Regions from separate parts of the Kitasatospora sp. NPDC050463 genome, predicted to be linked through region 1. Evidence: riboswitches for the same ligand, from Rfam matches in the RefSeq annotation. Region 1 holds a riboswitch; the other holds the start of a gene.
The links. Region 1 has a riboswitch for cyclic di-AMP ahead of AB0J08_RS00200 (transglycosylase family protein). Riboswitches for the same ligand answer to the same signal wherever they lie in the genome.

Region 1 (7,859 bases):
AGGCGCTGAAGGCCGCCGAGAAGTCGGAGCGCGAGTCGGTGCTGGACGGCGTACCGGCCGGGCTGCCGTCGCTGGCGTACGCGGCGAAGCTGGTGTCCCGGGTGCGCAGGGCGGGGTTCACGGGAGTGCCGGACGCGCCCTACGAGCTGCCTGCGGAGCTCACGGCGGAGTCGGCGGGCAGGCTGCTGCTCGCCGTGGCGCAGCGGGCGCACGACGCGGGGGTGGACGTGGACGCCGCGCTTCGGGCGGCCGCGCGCGGCTACCGGGACGCCGTGCGCGCGGCCGAGGGGCTCAAGCCCGAGCAGCCCGAGTAGCCCGGACTACCCCGAGCACCCCCGAGCACCCCGGACCGAGCGCGCCCGTCAGACCGTCGCGACGTCCTCCACGGAACGGCGCTGCGCCGGGACGACGTCGCCGACGACCTCGGCGATCGCCTCGCCGACCAGCGCGAGCAGTTCGGCGAGCCGCTCCAGGTCGAGGTGGTCGGGCAGTTCGGCGAGGGAGACGATGCGCTCGCCGTCCGGGCCGGCCACGCAGAACAGGTCGATCGGGCCGAGGTGCTTCTCGGTGGTGTCGACGAGGGCGGCGATGTCGCTCGGGCGGCGGATGTCACCGCAGACGCCGACGACCGGGCAGCCCGGCCGGTCGAGTTCGGCGGCGAGGTCCTCGGCGATGCCGACCTGCTGGTCGGCGATGAGCACGCCGGCGGCGCCCGCGGCGGTGAACCGGCGGGCGAGGTCGGCTCCCGACCCGCCGGCGAGTACGGCGATGACCACGACTGCCCCGGTGACCCGCATGGTGCGCTCCTCCCTGTGGGCGGCTCCGCACCGGCGCCCACGCGTTTTGCTTGCGGAGGATGGTAGGCAGGTCCTGATCCTCCGCAACAGGGATTACCCCTCAGGTGACCAGGCTCACGCCTGCCGCGCCCGAGATCCCCACCGGATACGGTCGACACATGCCAGTTCAGCCCGATTCAGCCCGCCCGCCGCTCTTCACCTGGGAGTTCGCCGCCGACCCGTACCCGGCGTACGCGTGGCTGCGGGAGCACGAGCCGGTGCACCGCACCACCCTGCCGAGCGGGGTCGAGGCCTGGCTGGTGACCAGGTACGCGGACGCCCGGCAGGCGCTCGCCGACAGCCGCCTCTCGAAGAACCCGCTCCACCACAGCGGGCACGCCCACCGCACCGGCCGGGTCGGCATCCCCGGCGAGCGCCAGGCCAACCTGATGACCCACCTGCTGAACATCGACCCACCGGACCACACGCGGCTGCGCCGACTGGTCTCGAAGGCGTTCACGCCGCGCCGGGTGGCGGAGTTCGAGCCCCGGGTGCAGCAGCTCACCGACCGGCTGATCGACGGCTTCGCGCAGCGCGGCTCGGCGGACCTGATCCACGAGTTCGCCTTCCCGCTGCCCATCTACGCGATCTGCGACCTGCTCGGGGTGCCGGCCGAGGACCAGGACGACTTCCGGGACTGGGCTGGCATGATGATCCGCCACGGCGGCGGGCAGCGCGGCGGGGTGGGGCGTGCCGTCAAGCGGATGCGCGCCTATCTGGCGGAGCTGATCCACCGCAAGCGGGCCGATCTCGGCGACGACCTGATCTCCGGCCTGATCCGGGCCAGCGACCACGGTGAGCACCTGACCGAGAACGAGGCCGCGGCGATGGCCTTCATCCTCCTCTTCGCCGGTTTCGAGACGACCGTCAACCTGATCGGCAACGGCACCTACGCGCTGCTGCGCAACCCCGGGCAGCGGGCGCTGCTCCAGGATTCGATCGCCCGTGGCGAGACCGCCCTGCTGGAGACCGGGATCGAGGAACTCCTGCGCTACGACGGGCCGGTGGAGCTCGCCACCTGGCGGTTCGCGACCAGCCCGCTGACCATCGGCGGCGTGGAGATCCCGGTCGGTGACCCGGTACTGGTGGTGCTCGCGGCGGCGGACCGGGACCCGGCGCGGTTCGCCGACGAGAACACCCTCGACCTGGCCCGGACCGACAACCCGCACCTGGGCTTCGGGCACGGCATCCACTACTGCATCGGTGCTCCGCTGGCCCGATTGGAGGGGCGGTCGGCGCTCACCACCCTGCTCACCCGGCTGCCCGATCTGCGACTCGCCGAAAGCCCGGAGAATCTCCGTTGGCGCGGTGGCCTGATCATGCGTGGACTTCGCGACCTCCCGGTGGAATTCACCCCCGAGAAGCCGTCCGCAGAGCCGCCGACCGGGCTCTGAGAATCCGCAGCGGCGATGCCCCGGCGGTGTCTCGATCTCGACCCTTCGAGTCTCCGACACGCTGACGGGGTGTCGCTGTCCGGCTCTGATCGCAGGTCTGAATCACCATCAATCAGGACATAGCCCTGTCGTTGGTAGGCAATCGGCCATCCGCCGTAATTTATGTGTGATACCTGCGATATGAGCTTGTGATTGATGTGAGGATCTGTCTACCCTCCCTGGAGTTCGCAGCTGCGGACCTCGTGCGCGGAACGCCGAATCCTGCCCGCCGCGTCACGGGAAACCGACCAGAACCCTTGGGCAGGGGCGGGGGAACCAGGTTTGTTGCCGTCCCCCACGGCTTGGGGTGAAGCCGCCAGCGCGGGCCGAAAGCCCCCGCGCCACGCGGCCGGGCCACCTCCCGGTCCGAACCCGACAGCTCACCTCGCAGGCGTGCGGAGAGGGAAACGTCATGCTCTTCGTCGGAACCGGCCGTCATCGTCGTCGCACCCAGACCGAGAAGGCCATCGCCGTGGCCGGTGTGGCCGGCGTCGGACTCGCGCTGCCGCTGCTCACCGCCACCGGCGCCTCCGCCGCCCCGACCTCGACCTGGGACGCGGTCGCCCAGTGCGAGAGCGGCGGCAACTGGAGTATCAACTCCGGCAACGGCTTCTACGGTGGCCTGCAGTTCACCCCCAGCACCTGGAAGGCGTACGGCGGCACCTCGTACGCGCCGCAGGCCCACCAGGCCAGCAGGGCGCAGCAGATCTCGGTCGCCGAGAAGGTCCTCGCCTCGCAGGGGCCGGGCGCCTGGCCGGTCTGCTCGCAGAAGGCGGGCCTGGCCAAGGGTGGCGCCCCGGCCTCGGTCGACACCTCCTCGGACGCCGAGCCCGCCGCCCAGCAGCCCGCCGCGCCGAAGCCCGCGCAGGCGAAGCCGGCTCAGCCGAAGCCCGCTCAGAAGCCCGTCCAGCAGCAGGCCCAGAAGCCCGCCCCGAAGCCCGCCGTCCAGCAGCCCGTCCAGCAGGACGCGCAGCAGAAGCCCGGCTGGGACGCCGACGCGAAGGTCTTCTGGTACCAGAGCAACGGCGCCTGGTACTGGACCAGCCACCAGAGCGTCTATCAGCAGTACGCGGGTCAGGCCGCCGGCCAGTACGCGGGTCAGGACAGCCGTCCGGCCGAGGCCCACGGCGCCCCGGCTGCCGCAGCCTCCCCCGTCGCCCAGCAGCGCGCCGGCCACGGCTACACCGTCCAGTCCGGTGACACGCTGTCGACCATCGCCACCGCCCAGGGTGTTGAGGGCGGCTGGCAGACGCTGTACGACGGCAACCGTGGCACCGTCGGCACCGACCCGAACCTGATCCTCCCGGGCCAGGTGCTCGACCTCGGCTGACGCCCGCCGGTGCGGTGGCTCCACGAAGGGGGCCGATCGGCCCCCTTCGTCCGCATCTGTTCCCCTTTTGTGGGGCAATCAGGTGAACTACCGGTGGGTAGCCGGGCCACACGCTGAGACGGGACCGAGGTCGACGTGGTCCCGAGAGCCCGTGCGGTTAGGCTCTGGTCGTAACGACTCCGCAACCATCCGGCCGACAGCACCCATCGTCAGCCGAACCTGCTTCCGCTAGGAGATGCCTCGTGCCGTCCATCGATGTCGTCGTAGCCCGTGAGATTCTCGACTCGCGTGGCAACCCCACGGTCGAGGTCGAGGTCGGCCTCGACGACGGCAGCACCGGCCGTGCCGCTGTCCCGTCGGGTGCCTCCACCGGCGCCTTCGAGGCGCTGGAGCTTCGCGACGGTGACAAGAACCGCTACTTCGGCAAGGGCGTGGAGAAGGCCGTTCTGGCCGTCATCGAGCAGATCGGCCCCGAGCTGGTCGGCTACGACGCCACCGAGCAGCGCCTGATCGACCAGGCCATGCTCGACCTGGACGCCACCCCGGACAAGTCCTCGCTCGGCGCCAACGCGATCCTCGGCGTCTCGCTGGCCGTCGCGCACGCCGCCTCCGAGGCCAGCGACCTGCCGCTGTTCCGCTACCTGGGCGGCCCGAACGCGCACGTCCTGCCGGTCCCGATGATGAACATCCTCAACGGTGGCTCGCACGCGGACTCCAACGTCGACATCCAGGAGTTCATGATCGCCCCGATCGGCGCGGAGTCCTTCTCCGAGGCCGTCCGCTGGGGCGTCGAGGTCTACCACACCCTCAAGGGCGTGCTGAAGGAGCGCGGCCTGTCCACCGGCCTCGGCGACGAGGGCGGCTTCGCGCCGAACCTGGACAGCAACCGCGAGGCCCTGGACCTCATCACCGAGGCCATCCAGAAGGCCGGCTACGTGCCCGGCAAGGACATCGCGCTCGCCCTGGACGTCGCCGCCTCCGAGTTCTACCAGGACGGTGCCTACCAGTTCGAGGGCAAGGCGCTCTCCGCCGCCGAGCTCATCGAGTACTACGCCGAGCTGGTCGCCTCCTACCCGCTGGTCTCCATCGAGGACCCGCTGGACGAGTCTGACTGGGACGGCTGGAAGGCCATGACCGTCAAGCTGGGTGACAAGGTCCAGCTGGTCGGCGACGACCTGTTCGTCACCAACCCGGCCCGCCTGGCCAAGGGCATCGAGACCGGCACCGCCAACGCGCTGCTGGTCAAGGTGAACCAGATCGGTTCGCTGACCGAGACCCTGGACGCCGTCGAGCTGGCCCAGCGCAACGGCTACCGCTGCATGATGTCGCACCGCTCCGGCGAGACCGAGGACGTCACCATCGCCGACCTCGCCGTCGCCACCAACTGCGGCCAGATCAAGACCGGCGCCCCGGCCCGCTCCGAGCGCGTCGCCAAGTACAACCAGCTGCTGCGCATCGAGGAGATCCTCGACGACGCCGCCGTGTACGCCGGCCGCGGTGCGTTCCCCCGCTTCCGCTCCGCGGAGTAACGAGCACAGCCGCTCCGCGGAGTAACGAGCACAGCCGCTCCGCGGAGTAACAAGCACAGCCGCTCTGCGGAATAGCAAGCACAGCCGCTCCGCCGAGTGGTCGTCGCCGCAGCCGAGGACGAGGGCCGCGCGCGCCCAGTGGCGCAAGCCTGACCGGTGCCCCGCCGTTCACCCCGTAGGGTGGACGGCGGGGCACCGCCGCGACCAGGAGGGGATACGGGAGATGGCAGGCTGGAGGATCCCGGGCTTTGCCGCCCGGCCTCGCTTCACGAGCCGGGCGACCGTCCTCGTCCTGGTGCTCTGTTCCCTGGTGGCGATCCTGGCGTACCCGACCAGGCAGTTCATCTCCCAGCGTTCCGAGATCTCCGCCCAGCGGGCGAGGGCCGAGCACGCCCGGCAGCAGGTCGAGCAGCTGCGCCGGGAGAAGGCCCGCTGGCAGGACCCGGAGTACGTCAAGGCGCAGGCCCGCAACCGGTTGCACTACGCGATGCCGGGGGAGACCCCGTACATTGCGGTGGATCCGGCGGGCCGGGGCGCCACCCCGTCCTCCGTCGCCCCGCCCGCCTCGTCCGACGGCGTGGCCGCCGGGCCGGCGAAGGCCGCCAAGCCCTGGTACGCGAGCGTCTGGGACTCGGTGGACGCCGCCGACACCGCCGCCCTAGCCCCGCCCTCTCCACCCGCCCCTGCCTCTGCTGGAGCCAGCTCCCCCCATGACCACTGAGAACCACCCCTCCGTCTCCGACACCGATGTCGCGGCCATCGCCGCGCAGCTCGGCCGGGTCCCGCGCGGCCTGCGCTCGGTGGCGCACCGCTGCCCCTGCGGCAACCCGGACGTCGTGGAGACGGCGCCCCGGCTCGCGGACGGCACGCCGTTCCCGACGCTCTACTACCTGACCTGCCCCAAGGCCGCCTCGCTGATCGGCACGCTGGAGGCGGACGGCGTGATGAAGGAGCAGACCGCCCGGCTCGCCGAGGACCCGGAGCTCGCCGCGGCCTACCAGAAGGCGCACGAGGACTACATCGCCCGCCGCGACGCCATCGAGGTGCTGGAGGGCTTCCCGAGTGCCGGTGGCATGCCGGACCGGGTGAAGTGCCTGCACGTGCTGGTCGGCCACTCGCTGGCGGCCGGCGAGGGCGTCAACCCGCTCGGCGACGAGGCGATCGGCATGCTGGAGGACTGGTGGGCCAAGGGCCCCTGCGTCTCCGCCGCCGAGGTCGAGGCCGCCGGTCAGCGGGTCGCGAGGAACCGTGCCAAGGACCAGGACCATGAGGCCGTGATCGCGGCCAAGCAGCAGAAGGCCGCCGAGCGCGCCGCCAAGAGGGCCGCCCAGGAGACCGTCGAGGAGGACGGCGCATGAGCGTCACCCGGGTCGCCGCGATCGACTGCGGCACCAACTCGATCCGCCTGCTGGTCGCCGACCTCGACCCGGAGACCGGTGCGATCACCGACCTCGACCGCCGGATGATCATCAACCGGCTGGGCCAGGGCGTGGACCGGACCGGCAGGCTGCACCCGGACGCGCTGGCGCGCACCTTCGCGGCCTGCCGCGAGTACGCCGAGGTCATCTCCGGCTTCGGGGTGGGTCCGGACCGGATCCGCTTCGTCGCCACCAGCGCCTCCCGGGACGCCGAGAACAGCGACGAGTACGCCAAGGGCGTGCGCGACATCCTGGGCGTCGGGCCCGAGGTGGTGAGCGGCGAGGAGGAGGCGCACCTCTCCTTCGTCGGTGCCACCAAGGAGCTCGCCGGCGGCCGGTTCCCGGCGCCGTACCTGGTCTTCGACCTCGGCGGCGGCTCCACCGAGTTCGTGCTCGGGACGGAGGACGTCCGGGTCGCCCGCTCGGTCGACATCGGCTGTGTCCGGCTGACCGAGCGCCACTTCGCCGGCGCCGAGCTGCCGTCGGCCGAGCAGATCGCCGAGGCGCGGGCGCACGTCCGGGCCGAGCTGGACAAGGCCGAGGAGGTCGTCCCGCTGACCGGTGCGGCCACCCTGGTCGGCCTGGCCGGGACGGTCACCACCGTGTCGGCGATCGCCCAGGACCTGCCCGCGTACGACTCCGAGCGGATCCACCACTCGCGGCTCGGCCGGGAGCAGGTGGCCCGGATCGCGACCGAACTGCTCTCCGCCACGCACGCCCAGCGTGCGGCCATCCCGTCGATGCACCCCGGTCGGGTGGACGTGATCGCGGCCGGTGCGCTGGAGCTGCTGGAGATCATGGAGCGGACCGGCGCCACCGAGCTGGTCGTCAGCGAGCACGACATCCTGGACGGCATCGCCTGGAGTATGGCCTCCTGAGCGGATGCGAGCCTTACCGCCCCGGCCCCGGCACCCCTTCGAGGGGTCCGGGGCCGGGGCGCGCGCGGGGCTCCGCGGAAAAGTTCGTGAATTTCTTCACATGGCGATCCAGCCATTCGTCGTGCCTTCCGGTCCGCTACGTCCGAAATGTGGGACCGAAGGCCCGTCGGCCGTGCGGGCCGCTGGATCGCAGGTGATGCTCCCGCACAGGTTTGAAAATCGAAATCACGCGCGGGAACCCGGGCGTGCCATGGATCGTTGCTGCTCAGCCGGGCCGTTCGGGCGCGCATCCTCACCGGGGGGTCGGGTGGGCCGTGAGGCGGCTCCCCGGGGCCGCGAAAGTGGCCGCGAAGTGTAGCACAGGGCGTCCAGGAGCTTGTGACCGGCCTCACGAAGGCTGCTCCGGACGGTGCTGGATACTTTCGGATATGAGCA
Region 2 (7,859 bases), on a different contig from region 1:
CCCGGAGGCCGGCCCCGCGGACGCCTCAGGAACGCCCGTCCACCCGGCCGGTGGCCGCCGCGGCGTCCCCCAACCGCAGCGTCGGCAGCTGGACCGGCCGGGACTGCGCGGCGAAGGCGGCCACAGGCACACCGGTCGCGTTCCACTGCGGCTGCGCGGCGCCGCCGCCGTCCGCCTTGCGCACCTGGAGCACCTCGGCCTGCCCCGCACGGCGCAGCAGGATGTTCTTCGGCGGCGCGGACTCCGGATCGATCCAGAGCTCGTTGCCGCCGAACTCGCAGTCCAGCACGAGGAGGTCGTCCGGCTTGCCGTCCGGGTCGGCGCGGAAGGCGATCCCGGCCCTGCGGTGGCCGGTGAACCGGCTGCGGCTGAAGGTGACGGCCTCCCCGGCGAGTTCGTGCCGTGCGGTGGAGACGGCGAAGTCGCTCTGCCCGGCGGCGTCGATCAGCAGCCCGTCGAAGAGGGTGCCCTTGTCCCGGCCGAGCGAGTGCAGCACCACTCCCCCACCGCCGTTGCCGTACAGCACGCTCGCGGTGTAGTCGAAGTCGTTGAGGTAGGCGCCGTGCTCGATGCCCCACCCGCCGTTGTGGTAGGCCGCGAACTCGGTGACCACGTGGTGCTGCTGGGCGTTCAGCCAGACGAAGACGCCGTTCCGCAGGTTGTTGTGGGCCAGGCAGCGCCGGAAGGTCCAGACCCCCTCGCTGTTCTCCGGCCACTCGAAGCCGGAGGCGCCGTCGGCCCCCTGGACGCCGACGGCCACGCAGTCCAGCGCCTTGCCGCCGGTCCCGGCACCGAGGTTGAAGCCGGTCAGCCGGTAGGCCCGCGGGTTGGGCTCCAGCAGCGTGCGGGAGGCGACGCAGGACTCGTAGACGATGTCGTGGGACGGCTGCTGCGGGGTGCGGGTGTCCGGCGGGCCGTCCCACCAGTAGGCGTCCTCCCAGGTGTCGTGGCTGATGCAGCTGCGGAAGGTGATGCCGTGGCTGGCGTGCGGGACGAAGGCGTGGCTCCCCGCGTCCCGCACCACCACGCCCTCGACGACGGTGCCCCGGGTGGCGTCGCCGAGCATGTGGAAGTGCAGCCCGTAGCGGCCGAGCACCGGGGCGGTGACCGGTGCGCTGCCGTCCGGGCCCTTCCAGGACTCGTCGGTGTCGGTGCGCGGGCCGACCCAGCGCAGCGTCGCGTGCCGCAGATCGGCCCGGCGGGAGCTGGTGAGGTGGACGTGGGCGCGGCCCTCGGCGGTGCCCTCGATCCGCACGCTGCGGGTCAGGTTGAGCACCTCGGCGCCGACCGTGACGCCCCCTCCGGCGCTCACCCGGGGGTGCGCGTACGTCAGCGGCGCCGCCAGGGTGACGGTGGATCCGCTGACGGACCGGACGACGGCCAGGTCGTAGCGGGTGGAGAAGCCGTCCTCGTCCGGCGGGCCGGTCGGGGTGACGGCCAGTTCGTCGCCGGGCAGCCAACCGGTGGGCGGCGCGGCCAGGGTGACGGTGGTGTCGCCGGCCCCGAGCGCCCGGTCCGCACGCACCCAGGCGGTCTTGACTGCGCCGTCCAGCCGCAGGTAACCGGCGCCGGTGACCCAGAGACCGACGTCGGTGTCGACCACCTTCATGCCGTCGCCCCGGAAGCGACGCTCGTCGACGGCGGGGAAGCGCACGGTGTGCACGGCGGCGCCGTCGGGTGCGAGCGCGAGGGTGCCGCGGATCTCGACGTTGCCGTTCGCGGCGAGGGTGAGGCTGCGGTCGGCGGCGAAGGTGAGCGCGCCGCCGGGCTCGACCAGCAGCGAGCCGACCGTGGCGTCGGTGTCGAGCAGCACCCGGTCGGTGATCCGGACGGCGTCCCGCGGGCCGGGCACGCGGCCGCCCCAGCCGGCCGGATCGGACCAGCGGCGGCCACCCTGGTCGGGGGTGGGTGCCGGGGTGGTCCCCCCGGGTGCCCCCGAGGGCGACGGAGCGCCGTGCTGGTGCCCGGCGGCCGGGTCGTCCGCGCCCGGGCCCGGGACGGGGCCCTCCACGGCGGTCACGGGCTCGGAGCGGCCGTCCAGGGAGCGCCGCAGCGCCTCCTCGCCGCCGACCGCCGCGAACACCGTGCCGACGGCCAGCCAGCGCAGCATCGTCCGACGGCGGACGGGAGTTCGGGGTTCGGCGGGCAGGATGTCCGCTCTGCGGTGTTTTGCCCGGCCATGCGCGCCGCATGGCCTCGCGGCCGGCCGACCGGCCTCCGGGTCCTCGTCCATGGCCATCGCTGCGTAGCCCTCCCCCCAGACGGCCGCGTCGATCCTGACGCCCTGAAGCATAGGCAGTTGCCGTGACTCCGACGGGTGTTGCTCGAAATCGGTCATTTCTGATCATGGTGGACAGCCATTCACCACCTCTTTCGCAAACCGTGACGAGCGTCACACATGTTTGCGGTTTGAACTTAAGTCTGCTTAACGTGCTCCCCGTTCGTGGCCACACGGACCCAGCACACCCGCAACGCCGAGTCCTGCCGTCGGGTGCGCTGGCAGCGCGGAACGCACCACGGCAGGAGCGGGGGAACCACAGGTAAGTCGCCCCGGACCGGTCCTCGTGACCGGTTCAGGGCTAGGGGTGAAGCCGCAGCCACAGCGCGGCCGGGCAACTCCAGCCCGAATCCGACAGCTCACCTCGCAGGCGTGGGAGAGGACCACGTCTTCATGCTGCCCACCAACGGCACCCGTCTGTCCGGCCGCACCCGCCGCGCGATCGCCACCCTCGGCGTCGTCGGCATCGGTCTCACCGTCCCCTGCCTCACCACCGGCAGCGCCTCCGCCGCCTCGGTCGCCACCTGGGACAAGGTCGCCCAGTGCGAGAGCACCGGCAACTGGAGCATCAACACCGGCAACGGCTTCTACGGCGGCCTCCAGTTCACCAGCAGCACCTGGGCCGCGTTCGGTGGCACCGCGTACGCCGCCCGCGCCGACCTCGCCACCAAGGACCAGCAGATCGCGATCGCCGAGAAGGTGCTCGCCTCCCAGGGCCCCGGCGCCTGGCCGGTCTGCTCCGTCCAGGCCGGTCTGACCAAGGGCGGCACCCCGGCCGCCGTCGACACCTCCACCGCCGCCCCGAAGGCCACCCCGGCCCCGGCGCCGACCCAGGCCCCCGCCGCCAAGCCGGCCGCGCCCAAGGCCGCCCCGAAGGCCGCCGAGGCCCCGGCCGCCGCTGACTCCGCCCAGCAGTCGCAGGGCGGTCAGGACTGGCAGCAGTACCACCGTCAGGCCGACGCCACGTCCGACGACTACACCGTCGTCGCGGGCGACTGGCTCTCCTCGATCGCCGACAAGAACGACATCCAGGGCGGCTGGGAGCGGCTGTACGAGCTCAACCGCAGCTCCCTCACCGCCGGCCCGCACGTCATCTACCCCGGCCAGCACCTGAGCCTGGGCGACCGTGCCAAGGCCCACACCTCGGACGAGTCCGGCAAGGGCTTCGACTGGTTCAACCGCTCCTCGGGCGCGACCGGCCACGCCGCCGGCACCACCGCGACCGCCGCCAAGCCGGCCGCGCCGACCCAGGCCCCGGCCGCCAAGCCCGCCGCCCAGGAGACGGCCCAGGCCCCGGCCCAGGCCGCCACCGGCAGCATGGCCGCCGCGGTCTCCTTCGCCCAGTCGAAGGTCGGCCAGGCCTACGTCTACGGCGGCACCGGCAACGGCGGCTGGGACTGCTCCGGCCTGACCCAGGCCGCGCTGCGCGCCGCGGGCATCTCCGTCCCGCGCGTCGCCGCCGACCAGGCCGCCGCCAGCACCCACGTCTCGCTGGACGCCCTCAAGCCGGGCGACCTGCTGTTCTGGTCCAACAACGGCCAGGACTCGGGCGTCTACCACGTCGCGCTCTACATCGGCGACGGCAAGTACGTCGAGGCCGCCAACCCGAGCTCGGGCGTGCGGACCCAGACCGTCGCCAACTGGGCCCCGGACTTCGCCGGCCGGGTCTGATCCCCTCCCGTGCGGGCCGATCCGGCCCGCACGGCTACGCCGCAGCCCCCGGAGAGAGTACGGTCGCTCCTCACCGGGGGCTGTGGCGCGCCCGCGCGCGGGACGGCCGGGCCATGGCCGGATCCGGTCCCGGCGGGCATGCTGCTGCTCCGCACCCGAGGAGGAGTCACATGGCCCAGGTCACCGTCACGCTCGACGCCGATCTCGCGATCGACGCGATGATGCTCTCCGGTACCACGAGCCCGCAGGACGCCGTCGAGCTGATCCTGCTCGACTACCTGGCCCGCAGGCGGCGCACCGAGACCCGGACCGGCGACGCCGCCGACGGGCAGCGGGCGAACCAGCAGCGCCCGACCGCGCAGGAGGGCTGAGGGCGGACACCACGGGGCCCCGGAGAGCGGTTCGCTCTCCGGGGCCCCGGTCGTCGTCTCAGCGGGCGCAGGCGCCCGTGGAGCCGCGCATCACCAGCTCCGGCTGGAACATGAACTCCCCGCGCTGGGCGGCGTTCCCGCCCACCTCCTCCAGCAGGGCGTCGACGGCCGCGGTGGCCATCGCCTCGACCGGCTGGCGGATGGTGGTCAGCGGCGGCTCGGTGAAAGCTATCAGCGGCGAGTCGTCGAACCCGACCACCGAGACGTCCTGCGGGACGGACAGACCCCGTTGGCGCACCGCCCGGATCGCGCCGAGCGCCATCATGTCGCTGCCGCAGACGATCGCCGTACAGCCCTTGTCGAGCAGCGCACCGGCCGCCGCGTGCCCGCCCTCCACGCTGAACAGCGTGTGGTGGACGAGTTCCCCGGCCTGCTCCTCGGTCCGGCCGAGCACCTCCCGCAGGGCCGCTTTGAAGCCCTCGATCTTCCGCAGCACCGGGACGTAACGCTTCTGCCCGACTGCCAGACCGATCCGCTCGTGGCCGAGTTCGGCCAGGTGCTGGACGGCCATCCACATCGCGGCCCGGTCGTCCGGCGAGATGAACGGCGCGTCGATCTTCTCGCTGAAGCCGTTGATCAGCACGAACGGCACCTGCCGGCCGGTCAGCCGGGCGTACCGGTCGTGGTCGGCGGCGGTGTCGGCGTGCAGGCCGGAGACGAAGACGATGCCCGCCACGCCCCGGTCGACCAGCATCTCCACCAGTTCGTCCTCGGTGGAGCCGCCGGGCGTCTGGGTGCAGAGCACCGGCGTGAAGCCGTGCCGGCTCAGCACCTGCTCGATCACCTGGGCCAGCGCGGGGAAGATCGGGTTGCTGAGTTCCGGGGTGATCAGCCCGATCAGGCCCGCACTGCGCTGGCGCAGCCGGGTCGGCCGCTCGTAGCCGAGCACGTCCAGCGCCGCCAGCACGGTCTGCCGGGTGGCGGCGGAGACGTTCGCCTTGCCGTTGAGTACGCGGGAGACGGTGGCTTCGCTGACCCCCGCCTGCGCCGCGATATCTGATAGTCGCGCCGTAGTCACGGTCCCAGAGCCTATTGCAACCACGTCAGACCGCCCACCAGTCGGTGCTGTCCGGAGCGAGCACCGTCTCGCCGCCGTCCACCGCGGTGTCCGTCACGGCGTCCGTGGAGGAGAGCAGCAGCCGGCCGGGCACGGCTATCCGCACCGGCTCGGCGGTGGTGTTCACCGTGCAGACGAAGGAGCCGCGGCGGAAGACCAGGGTGCCCTCGGGACCGTCCAGCCACTCGACCCCGGTGCCGGCGCCCAGCTCGGGCCGCTCCCGGCGGACGGCCAGCGCGCTGCGGTACAGCTCCAGGGTCGACGTCGGGTCGCCGGTCTGCGCCTCGACGCTGAGCCCTGCCCACTCGGCGGGCTGCGGCAGCCAGCTGGGGCCGCCGGCGGTCGGGCCGAAGCCGTACGGGGCCTCGGTGCCGGACCACGGGATCGGCACCCGGCAGCCGTCGCGGTAGCCGTCCTGGCCGGCCTTGCGGAAGAAGGACGGGTCCTGGCGGACCTCGTCGGGCAGGTCGGTGACGTCCGGCAGGCCGAGCTCCTCGCCCTGGTAGATGTACGCGGAGCCGGGCAGCGCGAGCATCAGCAGGGTGGCGGCGCGGGCCCGGCGCAGACCGAGCTCGCGGTCCCCGGGGGTACGGATCTGGGTGCCGAGGCCCGGCGGGTTGGCGAAGCGGGTGGCGTGCCGGGTGACGTCGTGGTTCGAGAGCACCCAGGTGGTGGGGGCGTCGACCGGGCGCATCGAGTCGAGCGAGAGGTCGATCACCGCGCGCAGCTCGGCGGCGTCCCAGGAGGTGCCCAGGTACTGGAAGTTGAAGGCCTGGTGCAGCTCGTCGGGGCGGACGTAGTTGGCGGTGCGCTCGACGGTCGGGGTCCACGCCTCGGCGACGCCGATCCGCTGGCCCGGGTACTCGTCGAGGATCTTCCGCCAGCTGCGGTAGATCTCGTGCACGCCGTCCTGGTCGAAGAACGGCATGACGTCGTTGCCGAGCAGCTTGAGCTGGTCGCCGCCGCCGATGTCGGGCAGGCCGGCGGCCTTGACCAGGCCGTGGGCGACGTCGATCCGGAAGCCGTCGACGCCCATGTCCAGCCAGAACCGCAGGATCGAACGGAACTCGTCGGCGACGGCCCGGTTCTCCCAGTTGAAGTCGGGCTGCTCGGGGGCGAACAGGTGCAGGTACCAGTCGCCGGGGGTGCCGTCGGGGTTCTCGGTCCGGGTCCAGGCCGGGCCGCCGAAGATGGACTCCCAGTCGTTGGGGGGCAGTTCGCCGTTCTCCCCCTGGCCGGGACGGAAGTGGTAGCGCTCGCGCAGCGGGGAGGCCGGACCCTCGCGCAGCGCGCGCTGGAACCACTCGTGCCGGTCGGAGGAGTGGTTGGGCACGAGGTCCACGATGATCCGCAGTCCCAGCCCGTGCGCGTCGCGGATCAGCGCGTCGGCGTCCAGCAGGGTGCCGAACATCGGGTCCACCGCGCGGTAGTCGGCCACGTCGTAGCCGGCGTCGGCCTGCGGGGAGGCGTAGAACGGCGAGAGCCAGACGGCGTCCACCCCGAGGTCGCGCAGGTAGGGCAGACGGCTGCGGATGCCGGGCAGGTCGCCCATGCCGTCACCGTTGGAGTCGGCGAAACTGCGCGGGTACACCTGGTAGATGACCGCATCCCGCCACCAGCCTCTGGACGCGCCGGTGCTTGCCTCGTGAGCGGTGGCGTCGGCGGCGGGCCGGGAGGTGTCGGCCAGGTTCTGGGTCATGGACGGTATCCCTTGGGACTAGAGAGCGGCAGGTCAGGACTTGGAGGCGCCGGCGGTCAGGCCGGTCACCAGGTGACGCTGCACCAGGTAGAAGAAGAGCGCGGACGGGATCGCGATCATCACCGCGGTCGCGGCCATCAGGTTCCACTGCGAGTCGTGCTCGCTCACGAAGGTCTGCAGGCCCACCGAGAGCGTGTAGTTGTCGGAGCTGAGCATGAAGGTGGACGCGAAGGGCACCTCGGCCCAGTACGTGAGGAAGGAGTAGAACGCGGCCACCGCCAGGCCCGGGCGGGCGAGCGGCAGGATCAGCCGCCAGAAGGTGCCGATCGGGCTCAGCCCGTCGACCCGGCCGGCCTCGTCGATCTCCACCGGGATGGTGTCGAAGTAGCCCTTGAGCAGCCAGGCGCAGTACGGGACGGTTGTGGTGGAGTACACCAGGATCAGCCCGAGGTGGGTGTCCAGCAGGCCGAGCGTCGACATGATGGTGTACATCGGCACGATCAGCACGGCGATCGGGAACATCTGCGTCACCAGCAGCGACCACATCAGCGGCCGGTGCCCGGGGAAGCGCATCCGGGAGACGGCGTAGCCGGTGGTGGCGGCGAACATCACGCCGACCACGGTGGTGACGCCCGCGACGATCAGCGAGTTGACGAACCAGGTGAAGAAGTCGGTGTCGTTCAGCACCGTCGTGTAGTTCGACAGCGTCATCTTGTCGAGGAT

Region 2: it holds a riboswitch for cyclic di-AMP, as region 1 does, so the genes downstream of both, AB0J08_RS33740 (transglycosylase family protein) here and AB0J08_RS00200 (transglycosylase family protein) in region 1, are expected to answer to the same signal.

Annotation. Positions count from the first base shown of each region.
Region 1 covers NZ_JBFAJO010000001.1:41,168-49,026, reverse strand. Annotated here, with positions in the region: gene AB0J08_RS00215 (MazG family protein) at 1-314, shown strand, start outside; gene AB0J08_RS00210 (SDR family NAD(P)-dependent oxidoreductase) at 363-797, opposite strand; gene AB0J08_RS00205 (cytochrome P450) at 956-2,230, shown strand; cyclic di-AMP (ydaO/yuaA leader) riboswitch at 2,506-2,677, shown strand; gene AB0J08_RS00200 (transglycosylase family protein) at 2,682-3,599, shown strand; gene eno (phosphopyruvate hydratase) at 3,842-5,128, shown strand; gene AB0J08_RS00190 (septum formation initiator family protein) at 5,352-5,849, shown strand; gene AB0J08_RS00185 (DUF501 domain-containing protein) at 5,839-6,486, shown strand; gene AB0J08_RS00180 (Ppx/GppA phosphatase family protein) at 6,483-7,424, shown strand; gene AB0J08_RS00175 (FAD-dependent oxidoreductase) at 7,853-7,859, shown strand, end outside.
Region 2 covers NZ_JBFAJO010000078.1:16,782-24,640, reverse strand. Annotated here, with positions in the region: gene AB0J08_RS33745 (hypothetical protein) at 26-2,110, opposite strand; cyclic di-AMP (ydaO/yuaA leader) riboswitch at 2,463-2,664, shown strand; gene AB0J08_RS33740 (transglycosylase family protein) at 2,651-3,949, shown strand; gene AB0J08_RS33735 (hypothetical protein) at 4,120-4,320, shown strand; gene AB0J08_RS33730 (LacI family DNA-binding transcriptional regulator) at 4,379-5,398, opposite strand; gene AB0J08_RS33725 (glycoside hydrolase family 13 protein) at 5,424-7,136, opposite strand; gene AB0J08_RS33720 (carbohydrate ABC transporter permease) at 7,170-7,859, opposite strand, start outside.